2 regions of the Paeniglutamicibacter kerguelensis genome follow, and region 2 is predicted to be linked to the other one. Evidence: riboswitches for the same ligand, from Rfam matches in the RefSeq annotation. Region 2 holds a riboswitch; the other holds the start of a gene.
What was found. Region 2 has a riboswitch for cyclic di-AMP ahead of JOF47_RS06785 (M23 family metallopeptidase). Riboswitches for the same ligand answer to the same signal wherever they lie in the genome.
Positions count from the first base shown of each region.

Region 1 (15,164 bases), 1.4 Mb from region 2:
GTCGGGGTGTTGGTGGCTTCGTTCATTCGCACATTCCGCGAGAAGTGGGAAGCCTCGAAGCAGGGGTTGCTCTAACTTTCGGTTGGCGGCACTCCGTGCGACGTGCGGGGTGCCGCTTCCAAAATTTTTGTCGAAAAACCGCTACGATTAGTAGGGCTCGTTTCGACGAAGCAAGCCTCTGTAGCTCAGTTGGATAGAGCGACCCTCTCCTAAAGGGTAGGCCGTCGGTTCAATTCCGGCCAGGGGCACCAAAACGGTATGACCTGCACTCGTGCAGGTCATACCGCGTTTAAGGCTCTGCCGAAGAATCCGGCCGCCATTGATGTTGGCCGCGGAGCGCGTGCAGCGCACCGGACGTGTCCGCATCCAACCGCAGGTGCCCATGGATGGGCACCAGCCGGGTTTGGAAATGGAGTGTTTAAAAATGCCGCCCCTGCGAATCCGGGCGTCGTTTCCAGCTGCCTGCGCTTGCTGCACGGAAGGTCTGCCACGTGCCTGCGGCGGCGGAGTCCCGCCGCCTCGGGGCAGCCGAGATCGGCCGAAATGGCCGTTAAGAAAAAGGTGCCGTCGACCGGTGAAATGTGGGATAACTCCCATTACATCCCACATCACCGGTCGACGGCGTCGGAGTGGCTCCCCAGCAGCCGACCTGCCGTTCCCCCACACATCAAAATTGCGGACAATCGAGACTTTCACGCAAACAACGGTGGGCAGTTCGGTTGCTACCAACTCCTACCGGACATCTAAATCCATTTGAAAAGGTTTGTCAACCGGGTCACCTAATTCACGCGAAAGGGCCGTCCGTGTGCGTAACCGAACGACCCTTCAACGTATTTTTACGACCTTTTAGCGCAGCAGGAGTGCAGCGGCCTTCGGAGACAAGGCTGCGTCCATTACGGCACAGGCCCCGCCGATTGCCCCGGCTTCCGGCCCAAGCGTCGAGGAACGAACCTCAATGCCGTGCACGTTCTTGGAGGTGAACCGCTCATTGATGATCTCGCGGACACCGTCAAGGCAATAGTCCCCGACCTCGGACCACAGGGGTCCGCCAAAGATGACCTGGGAAACGTCAAGTGCGTTGCAGAGCTGTCCGGCGACCTGCCCGACCTTGCCCATGCATTCACGCATGAGTGACGCGGCATTTTCGTTACCCTCATCGGCCATCTTCACGATCTGGCTCATGCCTTCGGCGCGTTCTTCGGGGTTTCCGTCATCCGGAACGGTCAACGTCAAACCGACTGCCCGGGCCTTCTGCGCCACATGGTTGAACGCCAGCGAGGCGTGCAGGCAATCGTTGCGGCCGCAGGTGCAAGGCTGGGCGACAACGCCGGTGGAGTAGTGGCCGATCTCGCCGGCGTTGTTGCTGACGCCGCGGTGGATTTCCCCGTTGAGAACCATGCCCGCGCCGATGCCGGCACCGACATACATGAGGATGAAATTGTCCCGCGCCGCGTCGTTGCCCTTCCACAATTCCGCGATGGATGCGGCAATCGTGTCTTTTTCGAGGATGACGTCCAGGTTCAGCATGCGTCGCAGCGGTTCGACGACCTCCACGTCTTTCCAACCGTCTAGCAACGGCGGATCGATCATGAGACCGCGTTCGCGGTCCAGCGGACCCGGTGCCGCCACGCCGACACCGACGATATTGGCGCGCGGCATTCCGGATTCGATGATGATCTCTTCCACGGTCTTGGCCATGGTTTCAACGGTCTTCTCGGGCACCTCGACCGGTGGGATGTCCAGCCGGCGGGAATGCAATACTTCGCCACGCAGGTTCAGCATGACGACGGAGATAACACCGGGATCCAGGTGGATTCCGATGGCAACCATGCGGTTGGCTTCCAGCTCCAAGACGGTTCGGGGCTTGCCCGGACCGGAAACGATGGTGCGGTCCTCGCGGACCAAGCCTTCATCGAGCAATCGGCGTACGACATTTGAGATGGTCTGTGGAGAAAGTCCCGTGGAACCGGCAAGCTCAACACGGCTTACCCCGTCGACGGCGCGACGAATCGACTCAAAAATTACCGCCTGATTAAAATCCCCGAGTCGACCTAAGTTGGTGCCCCGCTGCATCAATTCTCCATTTGTAGATCCATAAATGATCCCCCGTTGGCCGTACCCTTGTCCGGATTGTCCCAGTATCCGGTCGGCACACGATGAGTCATTGTGCCGAGCGCAGTACCGCTATTCGTTACACGCCAATAGCCGAGCCCACAATCCGCCCACAGAGCACGTTATCATCCTCGCATGTGGATTTGGCTGTTGTTAAGCTCAAGGTGTGCCAAAGATTCTTACCATCGCCGCCATGCGGCTTCTTGACCCCGCGGGACGCATCCTCTTGGTGCGAAAACGCGAGACCACCATGTTCATGCAGCCGGGCGGAAAGCTCGAACCCGACGAAAGTCCAGAGGCCGCGGTGCTGCGGGAAGTGCGGGAGGAAATCGGCCTGGTTTTTGCCCCGGAACAGGTGGAATTCCTGGGACGCTGGGACGGTCCTGCGGCAAACGAGGCCGATACCGAGATCCACGCCTACCTATACGGGGCAACGACAACGGATGCACCGTGCATCCAGGCCGAGATCGAGCAGATGATGTGGCTAAGCCCCGCGGTTGCCATGGAGCGCGACGATATCGCGCCGTTGCTGCGCGACCACGTCCTTCCTTCGTTGCTGGGCGGCTAACCCCGCCCCGGGCCGGAGGCCCTGTTTACTGGGCAAACTGGGTTTCGTGCAGCTCGGCATAGCGACCTCCGGCCGCCAGGAGCTCGGTGTGGGTCCCGCGCTCAACGATCCGGCCGCCTTCAACCACCAGGATCTGGTCGGCCGAGCGAATGGTCGAGAGCCGGTGCGCGATGACCAGGGCAGTGCGGTTTTCCAGTGCCTCGGCGAGGGCCGCCTGGACGGCCGCCTCGTTGGACGAATCCAGCGCGGCCGTCGCCTCGTCGAGGATGACGACCTGCGGTGCCGCAAGAAGCAGTCGCGCGATGGTCATGCGTTGGCGTTCGCCGCCGGACAGCCTGTAGCCGCGCTCCCCTACCACCGTGTCCAGCCCGTCGGGCAACGCCTCGATGGTCGGCTGCAGCCGGGCCCGGGTCAGCGCCTGCCAAATCTCCTCGTCGCTGGCCCCGGGCTTCGCCAGGCGCAGGTTCGCGCCGATGGTCTCGTGGAAAAGGTGCCCGTCCTGGGTCACCATCGACACGGTGGACCGCAGCGAATCCAGTTTCAGTTCGCGGATGTCGACCCCGGCCAGTTCGACCGCACCGGAATCGACGTCGTAGAGCCGCGCAAGCAGCGAGGCGATGGTCGACTTGCCCGCACCCGAGGAGCCCACCAACGCGACGGTGGAACCCGCGGGGATCTCGAAGTCGATGCCGTGCAGCACCGTTTCCCCGCCCCGGGTGTCGAGCACCGCAACGTCTTCCAGCGAGGCCAGCGAAACCTTCTCGGCGCTCGGGTAGGCGAAGGACACGGCCTTGAACTTCACGTCCACCGGCCCCGGGTCCAGGACGACGGCGGTCGGCGAATCGGTGATCAGGGGCTTGAGGTCCAGGATCTCAAAAACCCTGTCGAAGCTCACCAGGGCGCTGGTGATTTCCACCCGGGCGTTGGCCAGCGCGGTCAGCGGCGAATACAGCTGGACCAGCAACATGCCCAGGACCACCACATCGCCGGCGGCGAGCTGGCCGCGGATCGCATACACGCCGCCCAGGCCGTAGACGAGCGCCAGTGCAAGGGCCGCCACCAGGGTGAGCATCGTGACGAAGAAGAACTGGCGCATCGTCATCTTCACGCCGATGTCCCGGACCCGTCCGGCGCGCATGGCAAACTGCCCGGATTCATCGGCGGGACGGCCGAAGAGCTTGATCAGGGTGGCGCCGGGGGCGGAGAACCGTTCGGTCATCTGCGTGGCCATGGAGGCGTTGAGGTCCGCCGATTCCCTGCGCAGCAGGGCCAAGGTGCGGCCGAACCGGCGCGCCGGGAACAGGAAGATCGGCAGCAGCACCAGGGCCGCGAGCGTGACCTGCCACGAGGTGGAGAACATGACGCCGGCCGTCAGCACCAGGGCAACGACGTTCGAGACAAGCCCGGACAGGGTGCCGGCGAAGGCCGCCTGGGCCCCGATGACGTCGTTGTTCAGCCTGCTCACCAGCGCGCCGGTGCGGGTCCTGGTGAAGAAGGCAACCGGCATCTTCTGCACGTGGTCAAAGACGGCGGTGCGCAGGTCGAAGATGATGCCTTCGCCGAGCCTTGAGGAAAACCAGCGCACGATCAGCGAAAAGATCGCGCTGAAGACGGCGACCACGGCGATCATCCCGGCAAGCCCGAGCACCGTCGCGGCATCGCTCTGGGCGACGATCGCGTCGACGACCCGGCCGGCCAGGACCGGGGTCACGACGGTCAGGACCGCCGCGCATACCGAGAAGAAGACGAACACCAACAGCTGCTTCTTGTAGACCCCGGCGAAAGCCAGGACCCGTCGCGGCGTGGTCGGCGCATACGCCTTGCCCTTTTCCTGGCCCGACATCCGCCACAGCGAATTCCAGGCAACACTTTCCATGCTCATGAGGGTTCCGCCAAATCTAGGGTGTGGCCCTGATGCGTGCCACGAGATTTCCTGCACCAAACAACCGGGCCGCGAACGGTCCGAGGTGCAGACCCACTATACCGGCGGGCGCGGCGCGGCGGGCTCGGCGCTAGCTGTCCAGCGTGGGGCCCGGCTGCAGGGAGTGCGGCACAAAACGCACGGTCATGGCCTTGAACCCGGGCGTGTTGGATTCACGGGCCACCAGGTCGCGGTGCACCAGTGCGTTGGCCTCCGGGAAGTACGCGGCGGCGCACCCCTTGGCCGTCGGGTAGGAAACCAGGCGGAACCTGTTGGCGCGGCGTTCGGTGCCGCGGAACGTCGAAATGACGTCGACCAGCGCCTTGTCCTCAAGGCCCAGTTCCACCAGGTCCTCCGGGTTGATCAGGATGACGCGGCGCCCGTCCTTGATGCCGCGGTAGCGGTCGTCCAGCCCGTAGAACGTGGTGTTGTACTGGTCGTGGCTGCGCATCGTCTGCAGGATCAGGTGCCCCTCCGGCGCGTGCAGCGCCTCGAACGGCGAGACCGTGAACCTGCCCTTGCCGATGTCCGTGGCGAAGGAGCGGGTGTCGCGCGGCGGGTTGGGCAGCACAAATCCGTTGCGGCCGCGCACCCGGCGGTTGAAGTCCTCGAAGCCCGGCAGCACCCGGGAGATGTGGTCGCGGATGACGTCGTAGTCCTCGGCCATCCCCTTCCAGGGGACCACGTGGTCCTCGCCCAGGATGGCGGTGGCCATGCGCGCGACGATGACCGGCTCGGCGAGCAGGTGCTCAGAGACCGGCTTCAGCCGGCCCTGGGTCGAGTGGATGACCGACATCGAGTCCTCCACCGAGAGGAACTGCGGCCCGCCGGAGTGCTTGTCGTCCCGGTCGGTGCGGCCCAGGGTGGGCAGGATGATGGAGGTCTGCCCGTGCACCACGTGGGAGCGGTTGGGCTTGGTGGAGATGTGGACGGTGAGCTTGGCGCGCTGCATGCCGGCCTCCAGCGCCTCGGTCTCCGCGTTGGCCAGGGCGAAGTTGCCGCCCATCGACACGAACACGTCGACCTCGTCCTTCTCGAAGGCGTCGAGCGCCTCGGTGGAGTCGTAGCCGTGGGCGCGCGGGGAGTCGATCTTGAATTCCGCGTCGAGGGCCGCCAGCAGCTTCTCCCCCGGCTTCTCCCAGATGCCCATGGTCCGATCGCCCTGGACGTTCGAGTGTCCGCGCACCGGGCAGGCGCCGGCGCCCGGCTTGCCGAAGTTGCCCTGCATCAGCAGCAGGTTGATGATTTCCTTCAGCGTCGGCACCGAGTGCGGCTGCTGGGTCAGGCCCAGCGCCCAGCAGAAGATCGTCGCCTTGGATTCGATCAGCAGCCCGGCGATCGCCGTGATGTCCGTGCGGGTCAGCCCGGTGGCCTCCTCGGTGGCCTCCCAGTCGAGTTCGGCGCGGGCCGCCTTGTAGGCATCGAAGCCGTCGGTGGCCGAATCGACGAACGCCCGGTCCACCACGGTGCCGGGGTTCTTCTCCTCCGCGGCCAGCAGCAGGTGCCCGAACGCCTGGAAGAGCGCCAGGTCCCCGCCGACCTTGATCTGCAGGAAGTGGCTGCTCACGTCGGTGGACTTGCCGAGCATGCCGCCGACGCTCTGCGGGTCCTTGAAGCCGAAGAACCCGGCCTCCGGCAGCGGGTTCACCGCGACGATGCGGGCCCCGCGCTTGCGGGCCTCGGAGAGCGCCGAAAGCATGCGCGGGTGGTTGGTGCCCGGGTTCTGGCCGACGACAAAGATCAGCTCGGCGTGTTCGAAGTCCTCGAGGGAGACGGTGCCCTTGCCGATGCCGATCGTGGGGTTCAGCGCCGATCCGGAGGATTCGTGGCACATGTTGGAGCAGTCCGGAAGGTTGTTGGTGCCCAGTGAGCGTGCCAGCAGCTGGTACATGAACGCCGTTTCGTTGGCGGTCCGGCCCGAGGTGTAGAAGACGCACTTGTCCGGGGTGGTGGCGTTGACGTGTTCGCCGATGGTGCGGAAGGCCTCGGCCCAGGTGATCGGCGTGTAGTGGGTCTCGCCGGCACGGATGGCCATGGGCTCGGTGATGCGGCCCTGGGAACCAAGCCAGTACTCGGTCTTCTCGCGCAGCACGCCGATGGGGTGTTTGGCCCACCAGGCGGGGGTGACGGTGCGCGCGGTCGCTTCCTCCGCAATCGCCTTGGCCCCGTTTTCGCAGAACTCCGCGGGCTTGCGGGCGCCGGTGATGGACTCGGGCCAGGCGCAACCGGGGCAGTCGAAGCCGCCGCGCTGGTTGATGCGCAGCATCGAACGAATCGTGCGAGTCACGCCGGCCTCGGCGAAGCCACGCTCAAGGGACACCTTGACCGCTTCGACCCCGGCGGCACTGCGCTTCGGCTTGCCGACCAGCAGGTCGTCTTCGTTGATGTCTTGCGTTGGGGCCGGGCGATTCATCTTGTTCCTCCACGTCACTGTGCGGTGTTGTTGCGTTGCTCGCCACCGGGGGCGTGCTGGCACTGGCGTTGCGGCGCCCCGGGGCGGTCCGGGCCGTTGAACCGGTGAACCGACTAGGCGCCTAGTACGCGTTGAGCATGAGTGTATAGGTTCACGCTGCTGGTGCGGGAAAACGCCGCGAGGGTGAGCCCCGATTGTTGCGCCAGCTCAACGGCCAGCGACGACGGCGCGCTGACCGCGGAGAGCACCGGGATCCCCGCCATCGCGGCCTTCTGGACCAACTCGAAGGACGCCCTGCCGGAGACCTGCAAGACGGTCTCGCCCAGCGGAAGCATGCCCTCGCGCAGGGCCGCACCAATGACTTTGTCCACCGCGTTGTGCCTGCCCACGTCCTCACGCAGAACCAGCAATTCGCCGTCCGCGCTGAAAAGGCCCGCCGCATGCACACCGCCGGTGGCGCTGAAAAGCTCCTGTGCCTGACGCAGGGTGTCTGGCATGCCCAGCAGCGTTTCGAGTTCCACCGACCCCGTTTCCGGATCCAGGGAGAAGCTGGATTTCTTGCGCACCTCGTCGATCGAGTTGGTCCCGCAGATCCCGCAGGCGGAGCTTGTCACCACGTGGCGGGCCGCCGACAGGTCCGGGGCCTGGGCGCCGAAGCCCAGCTGCACCTCGATGACGTTGAAGGTCTGGTTGCCCTCCTCGTCGGTGCCGGCGCAGTAGCGCATGGCCACCAGGTGCTCGGCGCGGGAAATGATGCCCTCGGCGAGCAGGAATCCGGCGACCATGTCGAAGTCGTCGCCCGGGGTGCGCATGGAGGTGGTGAACGGGGTGGATCCGAAGCGGATTTCCAGGGGTTCCTCGACGGCGAGTTTTTCCTCGCGGGCGCTCCGCGCGCCGTCAAGGGTGGCGCGGACGACGCGCCTGCGCACTATTTTGCGTCCCATTCTCACGTTCCTTTTTCTTGCTTCCGGCTGTCGCCGGCCAAAGCGGTGGGGGTTCCCCTGCTACCACGGTAGCCGAAGGTAGCCGACTGGGGTTCCGGCCCGTGCTCCGGCCGGTGGGATGACCAGGATCGCCTCGGCCCCGGAGAGCCCGCGCAGCATTGCCGAGCCGACGTGCTCGGCCGGAGCCAGGGCGTCGGGGACGAGCGGGTCGCCGGAGCGCACCCAACGGGCCGGGATGAGCCGGTGCCGGCCCGGAAGCGGTGCGAAGTCTGCGGTGCCGAGCGCCCTGCCGGGTTCCTCCGGTTCCGTGCCGCAGGCGCCGCGCAGCAGCGGGTCCACCAGTGTCGCGACCGCCATCAGCGCCGCCAGCGGGTTGCCCGGCAGCGCCACGAGGATGCGTCCGTCGGGCAGCGCCGCGAGCATCGAGGGGTGCCCCGGACGCATGGCAATGGAGGAAATGATTTCCTTGCCGCCAAGTTCGGCGGCGGCGCTGCGCACGAAGTCGCGGTCGGAGAATCCGGTGCCGCCCGTGGTGATCACGATGTCGGCGGCCAGGGCCTGCACGTCGGTGAGCGCGGCAAGGCTCTGGGCCTGGGAATCGCCGATGCGCGCCGCGCTCGCGGCGCGCCCGCCCAGCGCCGCGATGATCTGCGGCAGGACCGGGGAGAAGCCGTCGCGCACCTGCCCTGGGGCCGGGGTCCCGGAGGTGGTGACCTCGTCCCCGGTGTAGACCAGGTGGACCCTGGGACGGGCGGCAACCAGGAGTTCGTCGTACCCCGCCACCGCCGCGGTGGCCACGACCCCGGCACACAGCACAGTGCCCGCGGCCTGCAGCACGTCGTTCGGGGTGGCCTCGGTGCCGGCCGGGCGGATGTCCGCTCCCGGGGACACAGTCCGGTCGGAGGTGAGCAGCCCGTCGCGCTCGATGGTGTGCTCCAGGCGGATGATGGACTCGGCACCTTCGGGGATCAATGACCCGGTCACCACCGACACCGCTTCGCCCGGGGCCAGAGAGACCCCCGCGGACTCGGCGGGGTTGGGGGCAACCGCGTTGAGCAGCCGCCAGGGCCCCTGCCCGGACACGGCGAATCCGTCCATGGCGGAGGTTGCACAGTGCGGTATGGGGTAGCGGGCCACAAGGTCCCGGGCCAGCACGCGCCCACCGGCCTGGTGCAAGGGAACGAGTTCCGGGGTCAGCCGCAGAGCCCGCCCCAACCGGTGCGCGTCCTGCCGCGCCTGTTCCCAGCCGTGGTCGTGGTCGTGCATGCTCTAGTCGTCGTTGCCGGCGGGGACGCGGGCCTTCAAGACCGCACGGGCCAAGGCATCGGCGGAATCCATGGCGAGCTGCTCGCTTGCCCGTCCCCTGCCCACGGCGAGGCCAGCCGCGTAGCCGGCCAGGTAGGTGGTCAGCGGGGCCGCGGGGCGTACGATGCCGTGGGCCGCAACCCCGGCCAGGGAAAGCACCTGGTCTATGTCGACCTGCGTGTCGGGGAGTTCAAAGGCGGCCAGTAGTTCCCTGACCCAGTCGTCGAGTTCCGCAGCAGGCATTTCGTGTTCTCCTCGTCAGTGGCCGTTTGCCACCGTTATCCCATGACGCCCGGCGTCCCCCGGGGTGTCGACGTCGCTGAAATCCACCTCTGGCAGCTTCAACCGTTCCATCTGCACTGTAGCAAGCAGACGCATCATCGACGCATTCTCCAGGCTGCCGTGGGGTTCGGCCGCCTGCTGGATTGCCGCCTTCAGCGCCTCGGTGGTGATGGCGCAGGCGAGCGTCTGCAGGACCCCGCCGGCGTCCTGTGGGACCCACGCCTCGATTCCTGGGGCCCTGCGGCGCGCCAGCTCGAGCAGCGCCTTCACCACGGGTGCCGGTTCCAGCAGGTCGGCGGCCAACACCACTGTGATTTCCGCGGCGCCGCTTGGCCACTCGGCGCTTTCGTCATCGGGGCCGTCGTCAAGCGCCGCACGGCCCGCGGCCACGGCAGCGGCCGGACCGGCATAGTTGGGGTATTCCCGGGTGATGACCACGCGCTGGCTGTCGGGGGCGTTCTCCATGTACCGGGTCACGGCGTCCGCCAGTGCGTGTGCGCCGACCACTGCAATGCCTTCGGCGTCTTTCACTGCGTTGAGCGCGTGCTCAAGCAGGGTTTCTCCATGGTGTTCCAGCAGAGGCTTGCTCACCCCGCCCAGCCGTGAGCCACGGCCGCCTGCCACGATGATGGCATCAAATTTCATGCTGCGCTCCGAAGGAATGGGCTCCAGGCTTCCGCGGGGCGGTCCAGTTCGGTGATGAACCAGTGGGTGCCGCGTGGAGTGCCGGGTGCAAAACGTAGTTTCCATCCCAACTGTGCCAGCGTCCTGTCGCCTTTGGCGCTATTGCAGCCGTGACATGCCGCCACGAGGTTTTCCCAACTGTCGGCCCCTCCCCTGCTACGCGGAATGATGTGGTCCACCGTGCTGGCGCTGCGGCCGCAGTAGGCACACCGGTGGGCGTCCCTGCGCAGGACTCCGCGGCGTGAGACCTGGAGGTTGCGGCGGTGCGGCATGCGGACGTAGCGGTTCAGCAGGATCACCGTGGGCCGGGGCATGATCTGGTTGGGGCCGACCACCGGGTGCTCTTCATCGGCAGCGAGCACCGTGGCCTTGTCCGTGAAGACAAGCAAAAGTGCCCGGCGAAATGTGACTACCGCCAGCGGTTCAAATCCTGCATTCAGCACTAGGGTTCGCATCGGCGCATCCTTAGATCCCGACCCTGCGCAACAGAGGGACCCGTCCGGAACGGAATCCCTCACGTGACGCGCATGGCTCTGAGCATTGACTCTGGGGCTAGCCTAGGACAAGTGCCGGTGAATCCGCGCGGGTTTAAGTGAAATTGGTTCGAATTCCCTCCGAAGTTTGCGTGTCCACAAATCCGGAAATGGTGTTGCGAAACCCCTAAAAACAGGGTTTCACAACACCATTCGCGTTTACTTGGGCGAAGCGAAGCGCAATTCGAAGCTGGCGGCGCCGTCGGCCGAATGTTCAACGCCCAGCGAGCTCGACACCCAGATCCGGGATCCGTCCGGGCTCATGGCCACCGCGCTGACGGTTCCCTGCAGCACTGCGCCCTGCTTCCAGCTCACGCCGCCGTCTTGGCTGGTCCAGGCGACCCCGTCCGGGGTTACGCCGACGGCCTTGGTGCCGGCCACTGCCAGGTATTGCAGCAGCGGGGTGTTCGCTGCGGGCTCGGTGAATGTCGCGCCGTCGTCCGCAGAGCGCCAGACCCCATGTTCGGTGGCCGCAAGCACGAGGCTTCCGCGTGGATCCGCGGCCAGTGTCGCGGGGAGGATCCTTGAGTCGAGGCCCTTCCACTGGATGCCGTCGGAGGTGGAACGCAACGTCGTGTCGAACCCGATGATGGCGTTTTTGCTTGCCGTCAGGGCGTGGAAGTCAGAAACCCCCGAGCGCGAGAGGCTCTCCCAGGTTTTTCCCTTGTCGGTGGAGCGCATCAGGCCCACGGGGTTTTCCAGGGCGACGCCGGGACCGGGGTGGCCCGAGGCATAGAAACCGCCTTTCCCGAGGGTGAAGCCCATCCAGTCGACGACGGGGCCGATGCGTTGGGCCGGGTTCACCGAGACGTTGTAGAGGCCGTCGTGCGTGGCAAGCAGCACCTGCCCCTTGCCCGGGGCGGCGATGGCATGAACGTGCGCGGTCGGGTATCCAAGGACAGTTTCCGGAGCCTGCGCCGCAGACCTTGCACTTGGTTCCTGCGGCGCGGCGGTTGCCGACGCACCGCCTGCTGCGGCCGGGGTGTCCGTGATTGGCAAGGTCTCACCGGGGCCCTGGGCACAGCTGGCAAGGCCCAAGATGCCGGCCAGCGCCATGGACATGAAGAGTGCCGGCTTCGTTGTCATGATTTTCATCTGTCGGTTCGTCCGCTACTTCTTGAGCATGTCTCGCATGTGGGCGATTTCGGCGTTTTGGTCGGCAATGATTTTCCGGCCCAGTTCCAGCACCCTTGGATCCTTGCCGTTTTTCAGTGCGTCTTTGGCCATTTTCGTGGCTCCGAGGTGGTGCCCGATCATTTGGTTCAGGAAGAGTTCTTCGGCCGCACGGCCTTGGGCGTTGGTCAATGCCTGCAGGTCTTCTTCACCGAGCATGCTTTCCATTGCCATGGGGTGGCCCATTTCCCGGGGTTCACCCCATCCTTCCAGCCATGATTCCATGAGTTTGATTTCCGGGGCCTGTGCGTTCTTGATGTCGGTGACAAGTTTCACCGTTTCCGTATGCAGGTTGTTCTTTTTCAGCATGGTCTCGCTCATGAGAACGGCTTGTTCGTGGTGCGGGATCATCATCTGGGCGAACGTGGTGTCGGCGCCGTTGTGCTCATGGCCGGCCGCGTGCTGGCTGGTCGTGGTGTTTCCGCCGGGGACCGGGGCCGGTGCAGAGCAACCGGCCAGGATTAGGGCGCCCGCCACAAGGGGAGCCGAAAGCATCAGGGTTGTCGTGTTCTTTTTCAACGTCTTTTCCTTGCGTGAGATGTGTTTGTGTTCCGGTTTTGCTCCGGAAGGCTCATCTACGGCAAATACTCAGTTGTTGTGGTGACGGTGACTGGAATACGTCGTCGCTGAAGGTGACCAGGCGCGGACGATATGGTGTCGGCCCCGCACGGGGTGCAGTTCCCCCGCTCCCAGGCAAGCCGAGCTTGCGGGCAAACGCCACGAGACCGAGAACGCAGGCGACGAGCAGTGCGCATTCGCCCGGTCCCAGCCCATGCTCTCCGCCGGGTACGGCGGCCGGCAGCTGTTGATCGCTGTGTTTGTGTGCGGAGGCCGAAAAGGAAGCCACGGTAACGCTGGCGGTCCGGGTTTCCCCGTGGCGCATTGGATCGAAGGCGGCCCCGGCGACTACATGCATGGAGAGCAGGCCCAGGAAGAAAGCACAGAGTACCAAAACCCGCATTGCGGGCGGCAACGCCCGGCGAATGACTGGTCTGGACGGCTTCTTCACACGATCCACAGTATACCCTCTGGGGGTATCATTCAATTTTGTCCGGGCAACGCAAAAGCCCCGCTGCATCCTTGTGGATTCAGCGGGGCTTTTGAAAGAATGCTGCTTACTTGGCCAGGGTGTAGTAGCCGTAAAGCGGGTTGCGGCTCACGTCGTGAACGATCGTGTCGACGGTCGGGTTCTGTGCGCCAACCATCTTTCCGCCGCCGAGGTAGATACCTACGTGGCCGCCACCGTTCTGGAAGACCAGATCGCCGGCTTTCGGGCTGCTGGTGCGCACGAACTGGCCGGAGGCGCGGATCGCGGAGGTGCCGCGGGCGATGTCGATGCCGTGCTTGGCGTATACGTACTTCACGAAGCCGGAGCAGTCCCAGCCCGATGGGGTGTTGCCGCCCCAGACGTAGGGAACGCCGGTGTACTGGGCTGCCGTTGCAGCAATGCCGGAGAGGCTTGAGGTCTTGATCGAGGCGCTCTTGGGAGCCACTGCGGTGCTCACGGCCCCGCCGCGGTTGGAGCGGGTCGTCGGCGCAAAGGCGTCAGCCGAGGCGCGGTTTGCCGTTGCGCGGGTCACCGGAGCCGCGTTGTTGTCGCGAGTCGTAACCGTGTTGGCCACTGCCACGACGACCGGAGCCGGCTTGGAAGTGAATGCCGCACGCTCGATGTCCAGGTCCTTGACCTTGGATGCGGAGACCGAAACGGCCTTGACCGCTACACGCTCTGCCGAGAGACCTTCGACGGGGGTAGAGGATACATCGCGGGTTGCCGCGCCCTGACCCGGGACACCCAGGGTCAGAACCAGGCCGGATGCTGCTGCGATTACTGCTGCTTGACGACCGACCGACCCAGCGTTCGAGGCAACTGCCTTCGAGATGGATTCAAGTGGGTTCGTCCGAACCGGAGTCGCGCGGTGGCGACCAAGTGCTTGACGTGTAGTCACGTTGTTATTGCCTCTCCTGATGCCTACGAGGTGAGCTGTCGGGTTCGAGTGGGAGTCACTCGGCAATCCGGCACCTTGCGGTTCCGGGTTGCTTAACCCCAAGGCTTCCTAAGTTCAGAAGCCAAAAATTGGGTCCCCCGCCACTGCCATGCGTTTTTTGAACGGACACCATGCGGCGGCAGTGCTCGGCACTCCTCATGGCGGTAGTCGGGCTTGAGCGCCGACTACATTTCTACAATATATGAAACAAGTGTGAATGTCACATTCTGGTCACGGAATGGTGACATTGTTCGTTATAACCAACCCGCTGGGTTGACCCACTTGCCGTTAACGATGACCTCGAGGTGCAGGTGGCAGCCCGTGGAATTGCCGGTCGTGCCTACGAGCGAAACAACATCGCCCCGCTCGACCTTCTGGCCCACGGTGACCTTGCGGGCCGAGTTGTGGTTGTAACTGGTGTGCAAGCCGTTGCCGTGGTCGATCTCCACGCGCTGGCCCGAGTGGCCCGCCCATTCGGACTGCACGACAGTGCCTGCCGCAACAGCCTTCACGGGAGTGCCGCACGTGGCGCCGAAATCAAGTCCGTTGTGGCTCATGTAGCCGGGGCCCGTCGGGTTCTTGCGGTGCCCGAAGCCGGAAGTCAGTCGGACGGTATCCAGCGGTTTGGCCAAGGCCCCGCTGGTCTGGATCTTCGAGACGTCGCCGCCGGCGGCGGTCATCACGGTGGCCAGCTTGTCTTCCTTGGTGAACTTGCTCGTCACCGAGGCACGCTCGATCTTGACGTCCTCAGAGGCAGGGGCCTGAACGTCCACGACGACCGACTGTGCCACGCGGGCTTCGCCCGAGGGGAGCTCGTCGGCTTCCTGCGACGGGCTAGCCGCGGCCAGCGCCAGTCCGGAAACGGCTGCAACTGCGGCGATCTTGTGCGTGAAGCCAAGGCGCGAGCGGTTGGGACGCGGTGCGAACCGCAGTACGTTGTTGAGTTCTTCGGACTCGACCTGGGCGTAGAGCTCTGGCGCCAAGGGAGTCGACTCTTCGACGCGCTCGGTGGCGGCAATGGCCGCGGCGTCGGGGGCTGCGCCGTAGCGCAGGCTGGCTTCAAATCGACGGCCGACGTAGCTTGCCGGAGTCGCCTCGGAAAGCTCGGGAACCACCTGCAGGGAGCGTCGACCGCTGCGGCGGGATGGTGCTTCGTCGGTCAATTCGGAGTCGACAATACGTTCCAATGTGCCTTCGGCAGGCGAAGCATCAACCGGCCCGGACGCACGGCGACGGCCGGAATT
Region 1 is NZ_JAGIOF010000001.1:86,752-101,915, reverse strand. It holds gene JOF47_RS00460 (hypothetical protein) at 1-75, shown strand, start outside; tRNA gene JOF47_RS00455 (tRNA-Arg) at 175-251, shown strand; gene JOF47_RS00450 (ROK family transcriptional regulator) at 847-2,073, opposite strand; gene JOF47_RS00445 (NUDIX hydrolase) at 2,279-2,680, shown strand; gene JOF47_RS00440 (ABC transporter ATP-binding protein) at 2,706-4,562, opposite strand; gene JOF47_RS00435 (FdhF/YdeP family oxidoreductase) at 4,693-7,014, opposite strand; gene fdhD (formate dehydrogenase accessory sulfurtransferase FdhD) at 7,128-7,958, opposite strand; gene JOF47_RS00425 (molybdopterin molybdotransferase MoeA) at 8,019-9,224, opposite strand; gene JOF47_RS00420 (DUF6457 domain-containing protein) at 9,228-9,506, opposite strand; gene mobA (molybdenum cofactor guanylyltransferase) at 9,522-10,190, opposite strand; gene JOF47_RS00410 (HNH endonuclease) at 10,187-10,684, opposite strand; gene JOF47_RS00405 (F510_1955 family glycosylhydrolase) at 10,922-11,848, opposite strand; gene JOF47_RS00400 (DUF305 domain-containing protein) at 11,873-12,454, opposite strand; gene JOF47_RS00395 (C40 family peptidase) at 13,051-13,881, opposite strand; cyclic di-AMP (ydaO/yuaA leader) riboswitch at 13,888-14,047, opposite strand; gene JOF47_RS00390 (M23 family metallopeptidase) at 14,175-15,107, opposite strand.
Region 1: it holds a riboswitch for cyclic di-AMP, as region 2 does, so the genes downstream of both, JOF47_RS00395 (C40 family peptidase) here and JOF47_RS06785 (M23 family metallopeptidase) in region 2, are expected to answer to the same signal.

Region 2 (15,164 bases):
CCTGAGGTCGGCCCGTGCAGGCGTGTGGCCCAGGGTTCGAGGGGGCCTTCAGCTTCGGTTGCCGTATCGAAGCTTTCCACGGTCTGTCCCGAAGCCTTCCGGTGGGTTTCCTCAACGGCACCTGACGAGGTAGGCGGTTGACCACTGACGGAACACCGACCAAGAGCGTAAGCAGTCACCGGCTGCTGGCCCGTATCTCGTATGGGGGAGCGGAGCATTCTTCTAAGGTTTCTGACGTACTCCACCTGAACGCCGCAGAGTCGTTTGGAACCGTGGAACGCATTGGCTCGGCTAATCTTGGTTCCGTGTCAATGGACGCGTTGCGATCCGCCTGAACCACATCGGAGAGAGTAATGAACGAAGAGCAACTGCCAGAAGCCCACGAGAATTTCACACGCCATTTCACGGCACCATTCTACGAAGACGTGGCCGGAGAGTTCGCCCCGTTCGGATCCGGCGAGGGATGGGACACCCTCCACGATGCGGCCGAAAAACGCGCCGAGCTGACCAGTGGTTCCACGGTTGCGGATGTTTTGGAAATCGTCGAGGCCCCCGCAACCGGTGGATGGGGAGAATCCCCAACGGCGGAGGAATGGTACGAGGACGCTACTTTCGTCGCTGCAGCCGCCTTCACCCTGCTTCGCCTTACGGGGCAGATCGATGAAACCGGGCGCGTTCGGGCGTTGGAGGCATTGGACATCCTCATCGATTTCTTCGGGGATGAGCCCGAGCTGGAGCAGCAGAAAAAAGATCTGGAGCGCTGGCGCGGCTGACCCCGAGGTCTAGACGGTTGGTCCTGTAGCCGTAGAGGATCCCCGCCGCGACACCCGGTCACCAAAAATCTGACAGTTAAATACGGAATGAGGACAGTCGTTATAGCCAGCCCTCGGGGTTAACCCACTTGCCGTTGACGATGACCTCGAGGTGCAGATGCGGCCCCGTGGAGTTGCCCGTGCTGCCGGCAAGCGAGACGACTGCGCCGCGCTTGACCTTTTGCCCCACGGACACCTTGAGGGCCGAGTTGTGGTTGTAGCTGGTTTCCAGCCCGTTGCCGTGATCGATCTTGACGCGGTAGCCGGAGTGCCCGGCCCATTCGGACTGCACCACGGTGCCGGCGGCGCTGGCCTTGATGGGCGTTCCCATGGGAACGGCGTAGTCCAGGCCGTTGTGATTCATGAAGCCGGGTCCGGTCGGGTTCTTGCGGTGGCCGAAGCGCGACGTCAACCGTATGTTGTCAACCGGCTGTGCCAGGGCTCCGCCTGCGGCGAGACTGGTGGCTTTTCCTCCGGCAGCGGTCGTGGCGGTTGCCGGCTTGGCTTTCTTGGTGACTTTTCCGCCGGCAGCGGTCGTGACAGTTGCCGCCTTCTTTTCCTTAATGTACTTGCTGGTCACCGAGGCGCGATCGATCGTGATCTTGTCGTTGGCCGGGGCCCTGACATCTGCGACAGCGGTCTGGGCGACGCGCTGGGGCTCCGGGACAACTTCCTCCGCTTCCTGCGTGGGGGCGGCGGCGGCGAATGCCAGGCCAGACACGGCGGCGACGGCGGCGAGCTTGTGCGCCAACCCAAGTCGAGGGCGCTGGGTCCGGGGCGCGAACTTCAGGACGTTGTCCAGATCGTCGACTTCGGCAGGCATCGCCAGCGGCACGGGCTGTGCAACTGGTGCGGGAGGGATTTCGGTGGCGGCGATGGATGCCGTGGCCGGGGACGCCCCATAGCGCAGGTCTGCCACAAAGTGGCGGCCAGTGTACTGCGTGGCACTCGGAGCCTTGACGGAATCCGGGACCGTGCTCAGTGCGCGTCGACCGGAACGTCGGGATGCTTTTTCGCTGCTCAGTGCGGTGTCCACGATCTGCTCTACTGAACCGTTGGCAGGCAAAGCATCAACGGGTCCGGGCGCGCGGCGGCGCCCGGAATTGTGCTGCTGGGTCAAGTGTTTACCTCTCATGTATCGCCTGCGAAGTTAGCTGTCGGATTCGAGTCATGAGATCAACTCGGCCGAGCCCGCCAAGGCGGACTCAGCTTCACCCCAAGATCCATGGTCCAAGACCAGGAACGGTTGATTGGGTCCTCCGCCCCTACCGGGAATTCTTGCTCCGCGATCCGCCGGTAGGGTTGTGCGAACCGGATCGGGGCTGGGGTGCGTGAGTGCAACCTGACGCAAAACCCTACGGGGGCGTATGCAAAAGTTACAATTCCGTTATCAATCCATGCGGCGGACAAACACGCGGGCGCCGACTTCGGTCGGAAGCACCGCCACCCTTCGATCCACGCACCCTCACGACCAAGGATTCGCAGGCCCTTTCGAGGGTGACTAGGGCCCCGGGCGGATGCCGACCTCATCGAGCCGCACCAGCAGATCGGGTTCCATCTGGATGGTTTTGGCCGGGCGTTCCCCCTGGGACGGCACCTTAAACGTGATTAAGAATACGGTGCCCGGAGTCTGTTGCGGTGCGGATGCTCCTGCCCAAGTTGGTCGACGGGCCAAGATCGCCCACTGTGACTCACCACGCCCCCAACCGGTTGCGGGTAATGCGGCAGGTTCGTTGGGTAAAGACCCACAATGCCCTCCTGGGTTGGGTGTTCTTCCTCAACGGGATCCTGTGGCCGGGGCGCAGCCCTTGTTGATGGACAGGGCCATCGCGGGCCGGCCCATCAGCGTGGGGCCACAGGCACGCTCGCACCTCACGTAGCAGTTCACGTCCACGTGCGCGATGCACCCGTTAGGGCCCTCCTGTGGGCTCCAGGGTCCGTTATTATGACGTGGGGGTCGAAATTCGGCGTGGCAGGACTTCTCCGAAGATTGTCTCAGCGGTCCGATCTTCTTTGGGTGTCCCACAAGCCGTTCGGCATGCGCGACGGCGTCCCCGTGGCCGGCTTTCCCGGAAGTTGAACGAGCGATGCCTTTTGTCAGTCTATGTTGACACCCTGAAGGTGTCAGCCTAAACTGACGGCATGATGGAAGAAGATCTTACCCGGCGGCTTCGCGAGGCGGATCCCGCCACCGGACTTCGCGCGGTCGGCGCCCTGCGGCGACTTGCCGAACGCGTCGAGGCCACGCACGTCAAGGCGGCACGGGAAGCCGGCTGGTCCTGGGAGCAGATCGGAGACGCACTGGGCGTATCCCGGCAGTCGGTCCACGCGAAGTACGCAAAGAACGGCGCGAGCGATGTTTGAAAGATTTGCCCAGGACGCACGGACGGCGGTCGTCCACGCCGTCGCGGAAGCGCAGGGCCGAGGCGACCGCCGAATCGGGACGGACCACCTGCTCCTTGGCCTCCTGCACGACCCGGGAATCGCCGGAATGCTGGGCGCAAGTCTCGAGGCGGCCCGGGCCTCCTCCGAAGCCCTCGACTCAACCGCCCTCCGGGCCATCGGCGTTGATCTGCGAGGCGGGCAAGCGGGCTGGGCGCCCATCAGCGGAACGAAACGTACGCCGTTCAACTCGGGTGCCAAGGACCTGATGCGGGATGCCCTGGGCCGTGCGGTGAGCGAGCACTCTCGAAGCCTCGAAGCGCGACACCTCCTCGGTGCTGTCCTGGACCTCCACGCGCCGGATCCCGCCGCCGTCCTCCTGGCGGAGCTCAAGATCGACGTGCCGGCCGTTCGCTCGGCACTGGCAAACCCCGACGCGGCCTAGGGAACCAGTCCCAGCGTGAACCGCCGATCCACCTGTTGAAGTCGGTGCTGGTCGGGAACAACACGCAGTGCACCTGAGCGGCCCCGTGCCGGGAGTCGTGATGGCGAGAACCACCGATGTGAAGGGAACGCCGCCCGGCGGTTGCCTTCGCCTCCGTCGCTGCCGTTTCTTGGCGGGGGAGTGGCTCGATGGGGATCGGCAAATGGGTCGCCCTGGTCTGTGTCGGATTGGCGAGATGTAGTTTGCGAGACAATCTGCAGCGAGGAAACCGGTTCCGTCACCTCGCCTGGGATAGCCACGCTGTGGCGCCTTGGAAACCTTAGTTTTTCGAGACACCCAAGTCACCTCGGTGCATGGGCCGCTGGTCCGGCCGACGGGCGTGCTTCGGTGGCAGGTTTCTGTCACCGATCGATCGCAGCTATGCCGTTCTCATCGTGGCGTTCTCCGGAGGCCGGTTCTAGTGCATCCAAGCGTGTGAGCTGATCCGTGGTGAGTTCGAGGGAATCCGCCGCAGTGTTTTCCTCGACGCGTGAGACTCTGCGGGTCCCAGGGATCGGAGCGATGTCGTTTCCGCGAGACAGCAGCCATGCAAGTGCAGTTTGTGCGGGGGTTGAATCGCTGCCGGAAGTCGCCGAGGCGCTGGTTGTCGGTGCGGAACTCGGCATGGACTACTACATGCCGTTGTTCGTGCACGAAGCCGCAGGCATCAAGCCGGAGGAGGCCCACGCCGCAATCACCCGGTCCATCCGCGAGAGCCTGTCCGTCCGATACCTGCCCGACGAGATCGTCTTCATGCCCGGCATTCCGCATACCCGCACCGGAAAGAAGCTTGAGGTTCCCGTCAAGCGGCTTCTACAGGGGGCGCAGCTGGAAACGGTTGCGGATCTCGGGTCGGTGGATAACCCCGTGCTGATGGCAGCGTATGCCCGTTTTGCCCACGAACGGCATACGGTATCGCCCTAAGCGGTACTGCCGTCGGCCCGCGGCTTCCAAGGATGCCGCTGGCCGACAGCGGTCCGTAGCGGCCGGGGAGGGTTCGGCTCGGTGCGCCGGCACCGAAGTCGGCGCCAAGGTTGGAACAAGGGCGCCCTCAGGCCATCAGTGCGACGAAGCCCAGACCCAACGCGGCGACAACGGCCCACGAGCCGATCGCGGCGGCCAGGGCGCGGCCGGCGGTGGAAAAGAGGTGGCGCAGGTCGATGGCGAAACCGAGTCCGACAAGGGCCACGCCCAACAGTATTTCCTGCCCGGTTTTCGCGGCGTGCAGGACGGAATCCGGCATCCAGCCCGTGGACCGCAGCAGCACGCAGGCCATGAAGCCAAGCACAAAGATCGGAACCAGCGGCGGGCGTTCTCCCGCACCGGGCATCGAGCCATCGGTTGCGGCTGCCTGCCGGCGGCGGGCAGAAATCGAGCCGAGCACCGAGATCGGCGCGAGCATCAGCACGCGCACCAACTTGACGACCACGGCCGCGGCAAGCGCCGTGAATCCTGCGCCCTGGGCGGTGGCGACGACCTGGCCGACATCGTGCACCGAGGCGCCGACCCAGCGGCCGAAGTCCAGTTCGTTGAGGTTCAACCAGGTGTTCGCCAGCGGCAACACGGCGATCGCCAGCGTGCCGCAGAGGGTCACCAGGGCCACCGGGACGGGTGCGTCCCGGGCCGATCCGCGGGCCTGGCTCATCGCGCCGATGGCGCTGGCCCCGCAAATGGAAAACCCGCTGGCCAGCAGCACCGGCTGGTCCCCGGGCAGCTTCAGCGCCCGGGCCACCAAGTAGGTCCCGCCGAAGGACCCGGCCACCACCAGGGCGATCAGGCCCACGCCCTTCCAGCCCAGGTCCAGCACGTCGGCCAGGGCCAGCTGGAACCCCAGCAGCACGATCCCGGCGCGCATCAGGTGCTTGCCGCCCCAGCCCATGCCCGGTGCCAGACGGAACTTCGGCGCCGCGCGCAACGAGTTTCCGGCGACGGCCCCGAGCACCACGCAGAGCGTGAGCACGGGAACCCCCGGAACCAGCAGGTGCCCGGCGAAGGCGACGGTCACCAGGCCCGCGGCGGTCAGCAGCCCGGGGACAAGTTTCCTGTGCGTCCCGGGAAGCGCCACGTTGCGCAGGGCCCGGAGGCGTTTTACCACGGCGAGGGTTCGTAGTCCTTCAGGAAGCAGCCGTACAGGTCGATGCCGCGTTCGCCGTCGACGATCGGCTGGTAGACGCGCGCCGCGCCGTCGATCAGGTCAAGCGGCGCGTGCCAGCCTTCGGCCACCATGCGGACCTTGGAATCGTGCGGACGCTCGTCGGTGATCCACCCGGTGTCCACTGCGGACATGAGGATGCCGTCGGTCTTGAGCATTTCCTCGGCGCTGGTGCGCGTGAGCATGTTCAGCGAGGCCTTGGCCATGTTGGTGTGCGGGTGCCCGGCGCCCTTGTAGCGGCGGGAGAACTGCCCCTCCATGGCGGAGACGTTCACGATGTACTTGCGGTGCGCATCGGACGCGGCCAGCGCCGGGCGCAGGCGCGAGGCCAGCAGGAACGGCGCGGTGACGTTGCACAGCTGCACCTCGAGCATTTCCAGCGCGTCGACATCGCCCAGGATCTGCGTCCAGGAGTTCTCGGTGACGACGTCCGGGACTAGTCCGCCGGCGTCGATCGCGGTTCCCTCGGCGATGCGCTCCAGGCTCGCCGAGCCGGCCGTCATGGCCAGGTCGGCAACCGCCTGCGCGTCGTAGTTGGCGTGGGGCGTCGGGACCAGCAGCGCCGAATCCTCCAGGTGGAAGGCGCTGGCCAAGGCCTTGGGGTGCTCCGAGGGGGGATTGGCCTCGCCCCAGACTTCCGGGCCGCCGTGCGCGAACTCGAGCTCGGCCGGAAGCGGCTGCGACTCGGATTCGATCAGGTGCAGGTAGGAGTTCGAGGTGCGACGCACGGTCTGTGCGGCGTTGTTGATCAGGATGTCCAGCGGGCCCTCGGCCGCGACGCGGTCGGCCAGCGCGATGACCTGGGACGGGTCGCGCAAGTCGATGCCGACGATGCGCAGGCGGTGGATCCAGTCGGCGGAGTCCTCAAGCGCGGCAAAGCGGCGGGCAGCGTCGCGCGGGAAGCGCGTGGTGATGGTGGTGTGCGCCCCGTCGCGCAGCAGGCGCAGGGCGATGTGCATGCCGATCTTGGCGCGTCCGCCGGTGAGCAGCGCGCGCTTTCCGGTCAGGTCCGCGCGGGCGTCGCGGCGTTCGCGGCCGGCCGCTGCGCACTCCGGGCACAGGTAGTGGTGGAAGGCATCCACGGTGGTGTAGCGCTGCTTGCAGATATAGCAGCCGCGCGGCTTGATGTACTCGCCGGCGGTGTGCTCGTCGGTGGGCGTGCTCAGGTCCAGGCCGAGCGTCTCGTCGTCAAGGCGCTGCGGGGAACCGGTCGCGGTACGTTCAACGACGGCGCGGTCGGCCGCGTTGATGGCCGATCGCTTCTCGTTCTTGCGGTGGCGCTTGGCGGCCTTGAACATCTTGCCCGTTGCGCGGCGCACGGCCACGTGGCGCTCGTCCTCGGGTTCGAGGCGGTGCACCAGGCCCAGCACCTTGATGGCTGCCTCAAGCTCGGCTGCGGTAAAAAGTTCGTCGGTACCGGCCTGATCGGCCTCAGAAAAATTCTCAGTCATGTCGCCATCAAGTCTACCGGCAGGGGCAGACGGCGCATGAATGCGGTTGTTGGCCGCCGGAATGCGGATCACCCTCCAGCACCGGGACCCCGGAACTTCCGGCGCATGGTTTGCGATTGTGGGGGTCGGGAAGCCCGGCCCCCACAATCGATCCATTCCGGGAAGGACGAACTCGATCAGCGCTAGGCGGTCGGCGTGCCAGTCATCTGCCTCACCGTGGCGATTGTCGATTCAACCGCCTTGAGATACTCGGACTTCATGCCCTCTGCGTAGGCATCCTCCTCTGCAGACCCCGGCTCTACGTCCGGGATGACGAGCGCGAAGCTGAAGCGGAGCCTGAGGTCGTTGTCGTCGCCCTCGATCTCATTGGCGATCGTGCCAAGGACGCTGCCCGCAATGCGCGTAAAGACAACTCGTTTTGGTTCCTGCAGGGTGATTCTTTCGGTGGACGCCTGGCCGTTGACCACAATGTCGCGATCGAACACCGTGTCGCTGATGCGGTCGGTGACGGTGCACTCGCTCATGGCAGCCACGAAGGGAAGCGCATTGTTGGCCTTCATGACAAGGCCGTCCCAAAGCTGGGCCCTGGTGAGGGGAATGCTGTCGTTGTCGTTCACTGGCAGTACATGGGAAACGTAGATCATGGCTCCACCCTAGACTTCTCGAACCATTATGGACCAGTCGGTCCTGATAGTGCTATGGTGGTCTTTTGGACCGATCGTTCCGGAATTCGAGACTCTTCTGCGGGCGTCACGAAAAGGCGTCGGAACGAGCCGCGCGGAATGGTTCCGTGCGCGCTGCTTGCGGGGTATCGCCTACCCAAAAACGGGCGATCCTGCCTGCAATTGGTACGGTGGATTGTCCAAGACCGACCGGTCCACAACAACGAGGAGCAGCGCACATGGCACGCAAACCGGAGTTCGACCGGGACGCAGTTCTCGAGAACGCCATGGGGGCGTTCTGGGAGCACGGCTATGAGGCGACTTCCCTTGCCAAACTCCTGGCAGTCACCGGGCTGAGCAAAAGCAGCCTCTACGCCGCGTTCGGGGACAAGCACCAGCTATTTGTTGCTGCCTTCGACCTCTACAGGGATCGCCAGCTCGAGCATCTCACCAAGGTCCTGAACGCGCATTCGGCCCCGCAGGGAATCAGGGCGTTCTTCGAGGAAGTCATCGGGGTGGGGTTGGAAGCGTGCCAGCGCTTTGGGTGTATGAGTACCAACCAGGCCGCCGAATTGGCTCTGTCGGACGGTGTCGTGTCCAACCGAGTTGCCGAAGACCACCGAAGACTGGAGGATGCCTTTACCGAGCACCTCCGCGCCGGACAAGGCGCGGGGTCCGTCCCTACGGACGTCGATGCCCGGGTGGCGGCCAGCGCCTTGGTCACGGCACTCTCCGGCTTCCAGCTGACCGTACGTGCAGGCATGGATCGCACACGGCTGGAACGGTCCCTGGCTTATCTCATGGCCCCGCTTGAGGTTGCCGCAAACTGATCCTGTTTCGCTCGCAAGTGCACCGCCATTGAGCACACGACTACAAAGGAGCCCGCTCATGATCGAGTCACCGGCGCAAGTCGCCACTGGCTTCGCCGCGGCCTGGAATGCCGCCGACGCGGATGCCCTGGCGAGTCTCTTCGCGGAGGACGCCGATTTCGTCAACGTGGTGGGCCTCTGGTGGAAGACGCGTTCCCAGATCAAGCACAACCACGCCTACGGCTTCCGCCGGATATTCCCGCGGACCGTCATGACCCTGGACAAGGTCGCCGTCCGTGAGCTGGGACCCGACGTTGCCGTCGTGCATGCAGCGTGGAGCCTCTCCGGACAGATTGGTCCATCCGGAGATCCTGTGGGGGACCGTTCGGGGGTTCTGAGCTTTACCCTCAGTCGCAGCGCCGAAGAACATTGGCTTGCCGTCAGTGCCCAGAACACCGACCGTGTCCCCGGTGCCCAGACCTACGTCGCCGGCGATGGATCCCTCACCCCGGCAACCTACGCGCGCCCCTCTTGAGGGGGACATTCATCAATGAGAGCTGGCGGTCATCGAGCACGCTATCGATGAAGGTGGGCCGGCGACGGTAGCGAAAGACGCCTCGCCGCGCTCCGGCCATGGCTCAAGCCCCCACCGCGAGGTCTTCCCACCACGGTGAGACCCGAACGGAGAACCGATCCCCGCGTCGGGGTTCCGCAAAACGAATACCAGGAGAAAACATGAAGCACGAGGGCAAGGCACTTGCCGCCGACGAAACCGACACGAACCATCACCGGAGTCCCGGCGTTGCATCGGTACACACCCGAGCCATCCTCACGTGGTGCGCGATCTTCCCCATGGTCGCAATCGGGATGACGGCCATGGGCTCGTTTGCCCAGGAGTGGCACCCCGTCCTGCGCGCACTCGTCCTCACGCTGGTTGTCGTCCCGATGGCGGTCTACGTGGTCGTACCGAGGCTATTGCTCCTGCACGGCCGATTGAGCCGCGCTGCTCATGATCGAAAGCTGCGCCGTGAGGACCAGCGTGCGGTCCGCAAACTTCGACGGAGCGCACCCGGTTCGTAGCCGGATCAGGGGCGGATCCGCAATCTGGGCCCGGCTTTCAGCGGTCGCTGTGTGGATCCGGGCAAGCGATACATGGTAGGGCCGAGCTCGCCTGGTTTGTTTCCTTTTTCCGTATCCGCCATCCCAAGCGGTCGGAGGTACCGGTTCGGCTTCGCCACTGAACGGCCCCGTATTCCAACGGCCGCTCACCTCGCGGAACTCTCACGAACGATGTATTTCGAGAATGAATTGAATCGAGAATCCCCGAGGCCGGTTGCTCTTCGGCGTAGTTGCGGGTTTCAACGCTGAATGTCGCACTGTTTGCAGAGCTAGGTGTCGCATCTCGAAGCCCCAGAGATTGACTGTAGACTCGGGCCCCGGCGACGTGGAGCACTACCCCGGATAGGGAACCTTGAGCGGACAACCTCGCCATCGTGCTCGCGGGAATCGCGCTGGCCGGATACGGTTCTGCGACTCTGGTCCCAAGCCCAGCCAGCGCCGCTGCGAGGATCCCGGGGGTCACCGAAGACGCGGGCGTTACGATCGTCAGCTGGCTGATGCGGGGCGGGCTCCTCACCACTAGCCCGATCATCGTGACGGTACCAACGCATCCGAGCCGCGATGGGGACTGAGCGCTCTAGTCATAGTGGGGCCGCAGCCACGCTTTTCGCCGCATCGCTCAAGGGGAGCCGCACGGCGACAACGGATGCTGACCTCACCCAAAGATCTCACGATATTCATTGACCATGTCGCCCGGCCCGCCATCAATTTGGTTTGCCAGCTAGATCTTCGCGGGCCGGACGAACAGCATCAAGGGCCTCTCGAAACATGCGTCTACGTTCTGCAAGGGGGCGCTCCTGCGTAGCAAGTTCAACTTCGTTGAGCACAGCGAACACAGAACTCACCAGCGCGCGGAAAATAACTCGAGTGTCGGCATCCACCTGGTGCTCGACCTTCCATCGCGTCCAAAGGACTTCGCACAGTTCCTGCTGGGAGGCGTGAACTCGGGCGAAGTACTGGGCCAAGATCTGGGGCGCGGTCTCGGTGATCTTCCGAAAGAGTGCCGCACGTTTCGCAACTGATTCTTGATCGAGGTTCTCCAGTGCGCTCTCAAGGGCATGCCGCAGAGTCAACCAGGGCGCTTCGTCTGGGGGACGCGCCTCGATGGCCTCAGCGAGACCATGAGTGTCGACTTCGAATCTTAGAAAGAGAACCTCAGCCTTGGATGCAAAGTACCGAAAAAACGTTCGTTCCGAAATTCCAGCCTCACGAGCGATGTCCTCCACGGTGGTGGCGTCATAACCGCGCGAAACGAATAAATCCTCCGCTATCTCGCCAATTCGCTGGCGCATGGCCTGTCGCGAGACTTCTCTGAGGGTGCTTTTCGACATCGCAACAGTCTATCAACGTTTAGTGACATATGCTGTCAAGGGTGACAGCCAATGTCTAACTTGGCAGTCACTGACAAAAGGAGAAAATTATGCAACATTTCCACCCGCTAGTGAGGGATTTCTGGCAAGGACCATTCGACGGAAAACGTGTGCATCACAGCACTCATCTGAGCATCATTCTCAACGAGACCCTGGATGAATCCGAGCGGATCACCGTGCTTAAAACTGCAGGCGATGGTCGGACGGCCGTTGCGATGCGCCCCGAAGTTGCCGCTCAATTCTCGGAAGTGTTGGCGTCAACCGGGAAACTGGATGCGAATGCACTCCTTGCGCGCTTTGTTGAAGAAGGCATCATCCTTCATGGCGCCGACAACATCTACTACTTGTCTGAAGACTCCCGTGAACCGTTGTTCTCTGAACCCACGCCATCTGACATCCGCCAATTGAGCGAGCACGATGCAGCACAATTTGCGGAGTTTCAGGCAGGCGTCTCGGAACAAGATCTCGACGATGCACAAGTGGAACTCGATGACTGGGCCGTATTCGGTGTGATCGACGCAAATGGTCGTATCCTCAGCGCCGGCAGCATGTATCCCTGGCAGCAAGACAGCAAACTTGCCGACATCGGTGTTCTAACACTTGCCGAGGCACGTGGCCGGGGCCACGCCCGCCGTTTGGTGCGGGCCATGTGCAGGCACGCGCTCAACCAGGGGTACGAACCGCAGTACCGATGCCAGCTGGACAACGTTGCCTCGAATATCCTCGCCGGTGCATCGGGCCTCACCCTCTTCGGCCAATGGCAGATCGTGACCCCCGAGATTGAAACTGGTGGTTCGGAAGCCTCCTGACCGGGACGGTTACCAACGCCTCCGGGTCGCCATGGTGACTGAGTGCTCTAGTCAAGGTGGGCGTGGCGACCACGCTTTTCGCCCCAACGCTCAAGGGCAGCCGCACGGCGACAATGGATGCCGACCGGACCGTGAAGATCTCATAGTGGTCATTGACCATGTCGTCTGGTTTATCGACGATCCACAGCCTTCACGCGCCTGCACCGTACAAGTAATTGCGGGAAGTTCGACTTTCCTGTGACTCCGAAGGCGCAACGTAGAGGCCAGGAATGGGATGCGTTCCGCCAACGCCTCTCAACCGAGACACAGTTGGATGACTTCGTGCAAGCCTTGACGTGGCAAATTCTGATCACAAGAACCACTCTCACAATCTGACATTGTGGCCACTCAGTGGTACTCACGTCAACACCTCAGGAGAAATACCGCATGATCCATGCCGTCCGCCTTGCCACTTCTTCAGACCTTGATGCCGCAGCGTTGGTCCTCGCCGCAGCATTTGACACGTACCCATGGACACGATGGGCGATTCCGGCAGACGGATATGCTGAACGCCTTGAAGAAGTCCAGCGACTCTATCTCAACCACGCCCTCAACCACGGCATCGTAGTCGTGGATGAACAAATTCGCGCAGTCGCCGCGTTCCTTCCCCCAGATGCCCCGGCCCCCAACGAACACACGCAACAACGGGTAGGAGCGTTGCACGGACCACGCCTCGCGGCACTCATTGGATTGTCTCTGCCTCAGGTTCCAGCGGGTTCGTGGACGCTTGAAACGGTCGGCGTCAATCCTTCCCTTCAAGGAGCTGGCCTCGGGACAGCCGTTGTGGCAGCGGGTCTGGCAATAATAGACCGGCAAGGAGGCGCCGTCGCTCTCGAAACGTCGGACGCGCGAAACGTGTGCCTTTACCAACGTCTAGGGTTCACCACCGCCGCCACGACCACGGTCCCCGAGGGGCCCATCGTGTATTCGATGAACCGAGCCACGCAGTCTCAGTAGCCCCTTTACTTGAGGTTCGGTATCAACCTCGGGCAGCGTATCCGCAGAGAACGAACTTGCAGCGTATGAAGAGGACCTCATCAGGCAGCCTCAATCATTTGGTGCGCGCCAAAAGGCAGAACCCGATGATGTATGGAAATGCCAGAGGGATATCAGGATTGGCCGGGTGTGCAGCGGCCACACTTAGGCCTCACCGAAACGTACTGGGCGTTCTCGAAACTATAGCCATGTTGGTACATGGCGGAAAATCTTTCACCTGGAAACGGAAAGCACACATGGCACGTGTCAACATCAGCAAAAAGCACCCCGACGTATACAAAAAGGTGGCGGAACTCAGCAAAGCCGCCGAAGAGGCTGCACTGGCTGCAGGCCTCGGCCCAAGGCTCATCGAACTTGTCAAAATCCGAGTGTCTCAGATGAACGGTTGCGCATTCTGCTGCCGCCTGCATACACGGGACGCACTCAAATTTGGCGAAACGGCAGACAGGCTTGCGGTCCTTCCCGTGTGGTGGGAATCGCAATACTTTTCGAGCACCGAGCAGGCCGCACTGGGCCTCGCAGAGGAAGCCACTCGCCTGCCAGGCCGCACGGATAGGCAATGGGACAGCGACGCTCTCACGGAGGAACAGGTCTCAGCGGTGACCTGGATTGCGCTCGTTATGAACACGTGGAATCGCGTAGCGGTCCTCAGCGAGTATCGAGTCGCACCTTAAGGATGATCGGCGCCAAGAGCATGAATTTTGGTTCTCCCCACCAGTGGGGCAAGGTATCCGGAAATGCTGGCTCCCGATGGCTACAGCGAATTAGTCGCTGGCGAAGATCACGACGATCACGACGATGACACGGCAAAACCCGTTCGATGGACCCAACGGCTCCGTTAAACGCGGCGGTATCGAACCCAGTTGAGAGTTCCTCAGCAGGAAGCCTCGGTGGCGTAGAAAAATAACTTTGCCGCGATTAACTTGGGTGGAGAGAGCGGCTTGGTCGTACTTGTTGGAGTGGGGGGCATATCGACTTCTTTGGTGGAGATGCATAGGGGTGCGAGGCCATGTCCTACTACGCGCCGGAATCCTCCGGAAAGCCCGCAGGCCACGGTGACGGTTCCCCGGTCCAGCAGCGCTACGCGAGGAGCTGCAGATGGAGGATCGGGTAGGGGCGACCGTCACTGTCGAGCGGGCTCCGCCCGATCTCGCGGAAGCCGCGGCTGAGGTAGAAGCCGTGCGCGCCAGCGTTCTGCTCGTTCACGTCGACCATGGTCACGCCGTGATTGGCGATTGCCTCTGCGAGCAGTGCCGACCCTAGGCCACTGCCCCGTACCTCGTTCAATACGAACAACATCTCGAGGTTGCCCCCGGCGATGCCGGCAAATCCGAGCGGTCTTCCGTCGCGCTCGGCGACAATGAGGGTCACGGCGGGAAAGTAGGAGGGAGCGAGGGAGATCTCGATTCGTTCGAAGTCGGTTTTCTCGAGGAAGTCGTGCGTAGCCCGCACCGCACTGCGCCAGATCTCAACAAGCTCCGGGTATTCCGAGGGACCATTTGTTGGTCGAATAGTGAGTTCACTTGTATTTTTGGTCATGAATCGATGCTTGTGCAGCTGTCGGGGCCTGTCAATTCGTAAGTCGATGGATTCGGGCGCAGCTGGACCGAGCACCGTCCTTTGGTCCGGAGGTGGAGCTCCAGAGGCCCCTGCGAGCATCGAGTTCGACCGTGGTCTCGTCGTTTAGCCCAGAGAGTAGATCATGTCGGTCGAGCGTCTGAACCCGTAGAGAGCGCCGAATGGTGCGATCGAGACCGTTTCGGCTTCGACGAACCCCAGTCTCTCGTAGAGGGCCCTGGCACGCGGGTTCGAATCTACGACGCTCAGCCGCACCTCAGACAGCTCCCGATCATGGGCGAACTCGATCGCGCGCTCGAGAAGCATACGGCCGACACCCGCTCCTCGCATCGACGGCGCGACAGAGAGTCCGTCGAGCAGCAGTTCTTCCGGCCGCGAGCGGCGACCGAGTACCGCGATCAGCACCGCGCGCCAGGGCGCACTTGCCGAGGAGTACCACGCGCGCAGGTCCCGGTAGGAAAAGCCGACGGCGGAGCGGCCGTCGAGCGCATAACCGACGAC
Region 2 is NZ_JAGIOF010000001.1:1,508,227-1,523,390, forward strand. It holds gene JOF47_RS06780 (hypothetical protein) at 354-773, shown strand; gene JOF47_RS06785 (M23 family metallopeptidase) at 874-1,932, opposite strand; cyclic di-AMP (ydaO/yuaA leader) riboswitch at 1,936-2,110, opposite strand; gene JOF47_RS06790 (helix-turn-helix domain-containing protein) at 2,955-3,176, shown strand; gene JOF47_RS06795 (Clp protease N-terminal domain-containing protein) at 3,169-3,639, shown strand; gene JOF47_RS06800 (aldo/keto reductase) at 4,041-4,304, opposite strand; gene JOF47_RS06805 (AMP-binding enzyme) at 4,201-4,602, shown strand; gene JOF47_RS06810 (YeiH family protein) at 4,730-5,773, opposite strand; gene JOF47_RS06815 (SDR family NAD(P)-dependent oxidoreductase) at 5,767-7,281, opposite strand; gene JOF47_RS06820 (SRPBCC family protein) at 7,464-7,925, opposite strand; gene JOF47_RS06825 (TetR/AcrR family transcriptional regulator) at 8,183-8,773, shown strand; gene JOF47_RS06830 (SgcJ/EcaC family oxidoreductase) at 8,832-9,287, shown strand; gene JOF47_RS06835 (putative antibiotic biosynthesis monooxygenase) at 9,488-9,832, shown strand; gene JOF47_RS06840 (TetR/AcrR family transcriptional regulator) at 10,576-11,202, opposite strand; gene JOF47_RS06845 (GNAT family N-acetyltransferase) at 11,292-12,050, shown strand; gene JOF47_RS06850 (GNAT family N-acetyltransferase) at 12,477-13,046, shown strand; gene JOF47_RS06855 (carboxymuconolactone decarboxylase family protein) at 13,322-13,759, shown strand; gene JOF47_RS06860 (GNAT family N-acetyltransferase) at 14,166-14,624, opposite strand; gene JOF47_RS06865 (GNAT family N-acetyltransferase) at 14,769-15,164, opposite strand, start outside.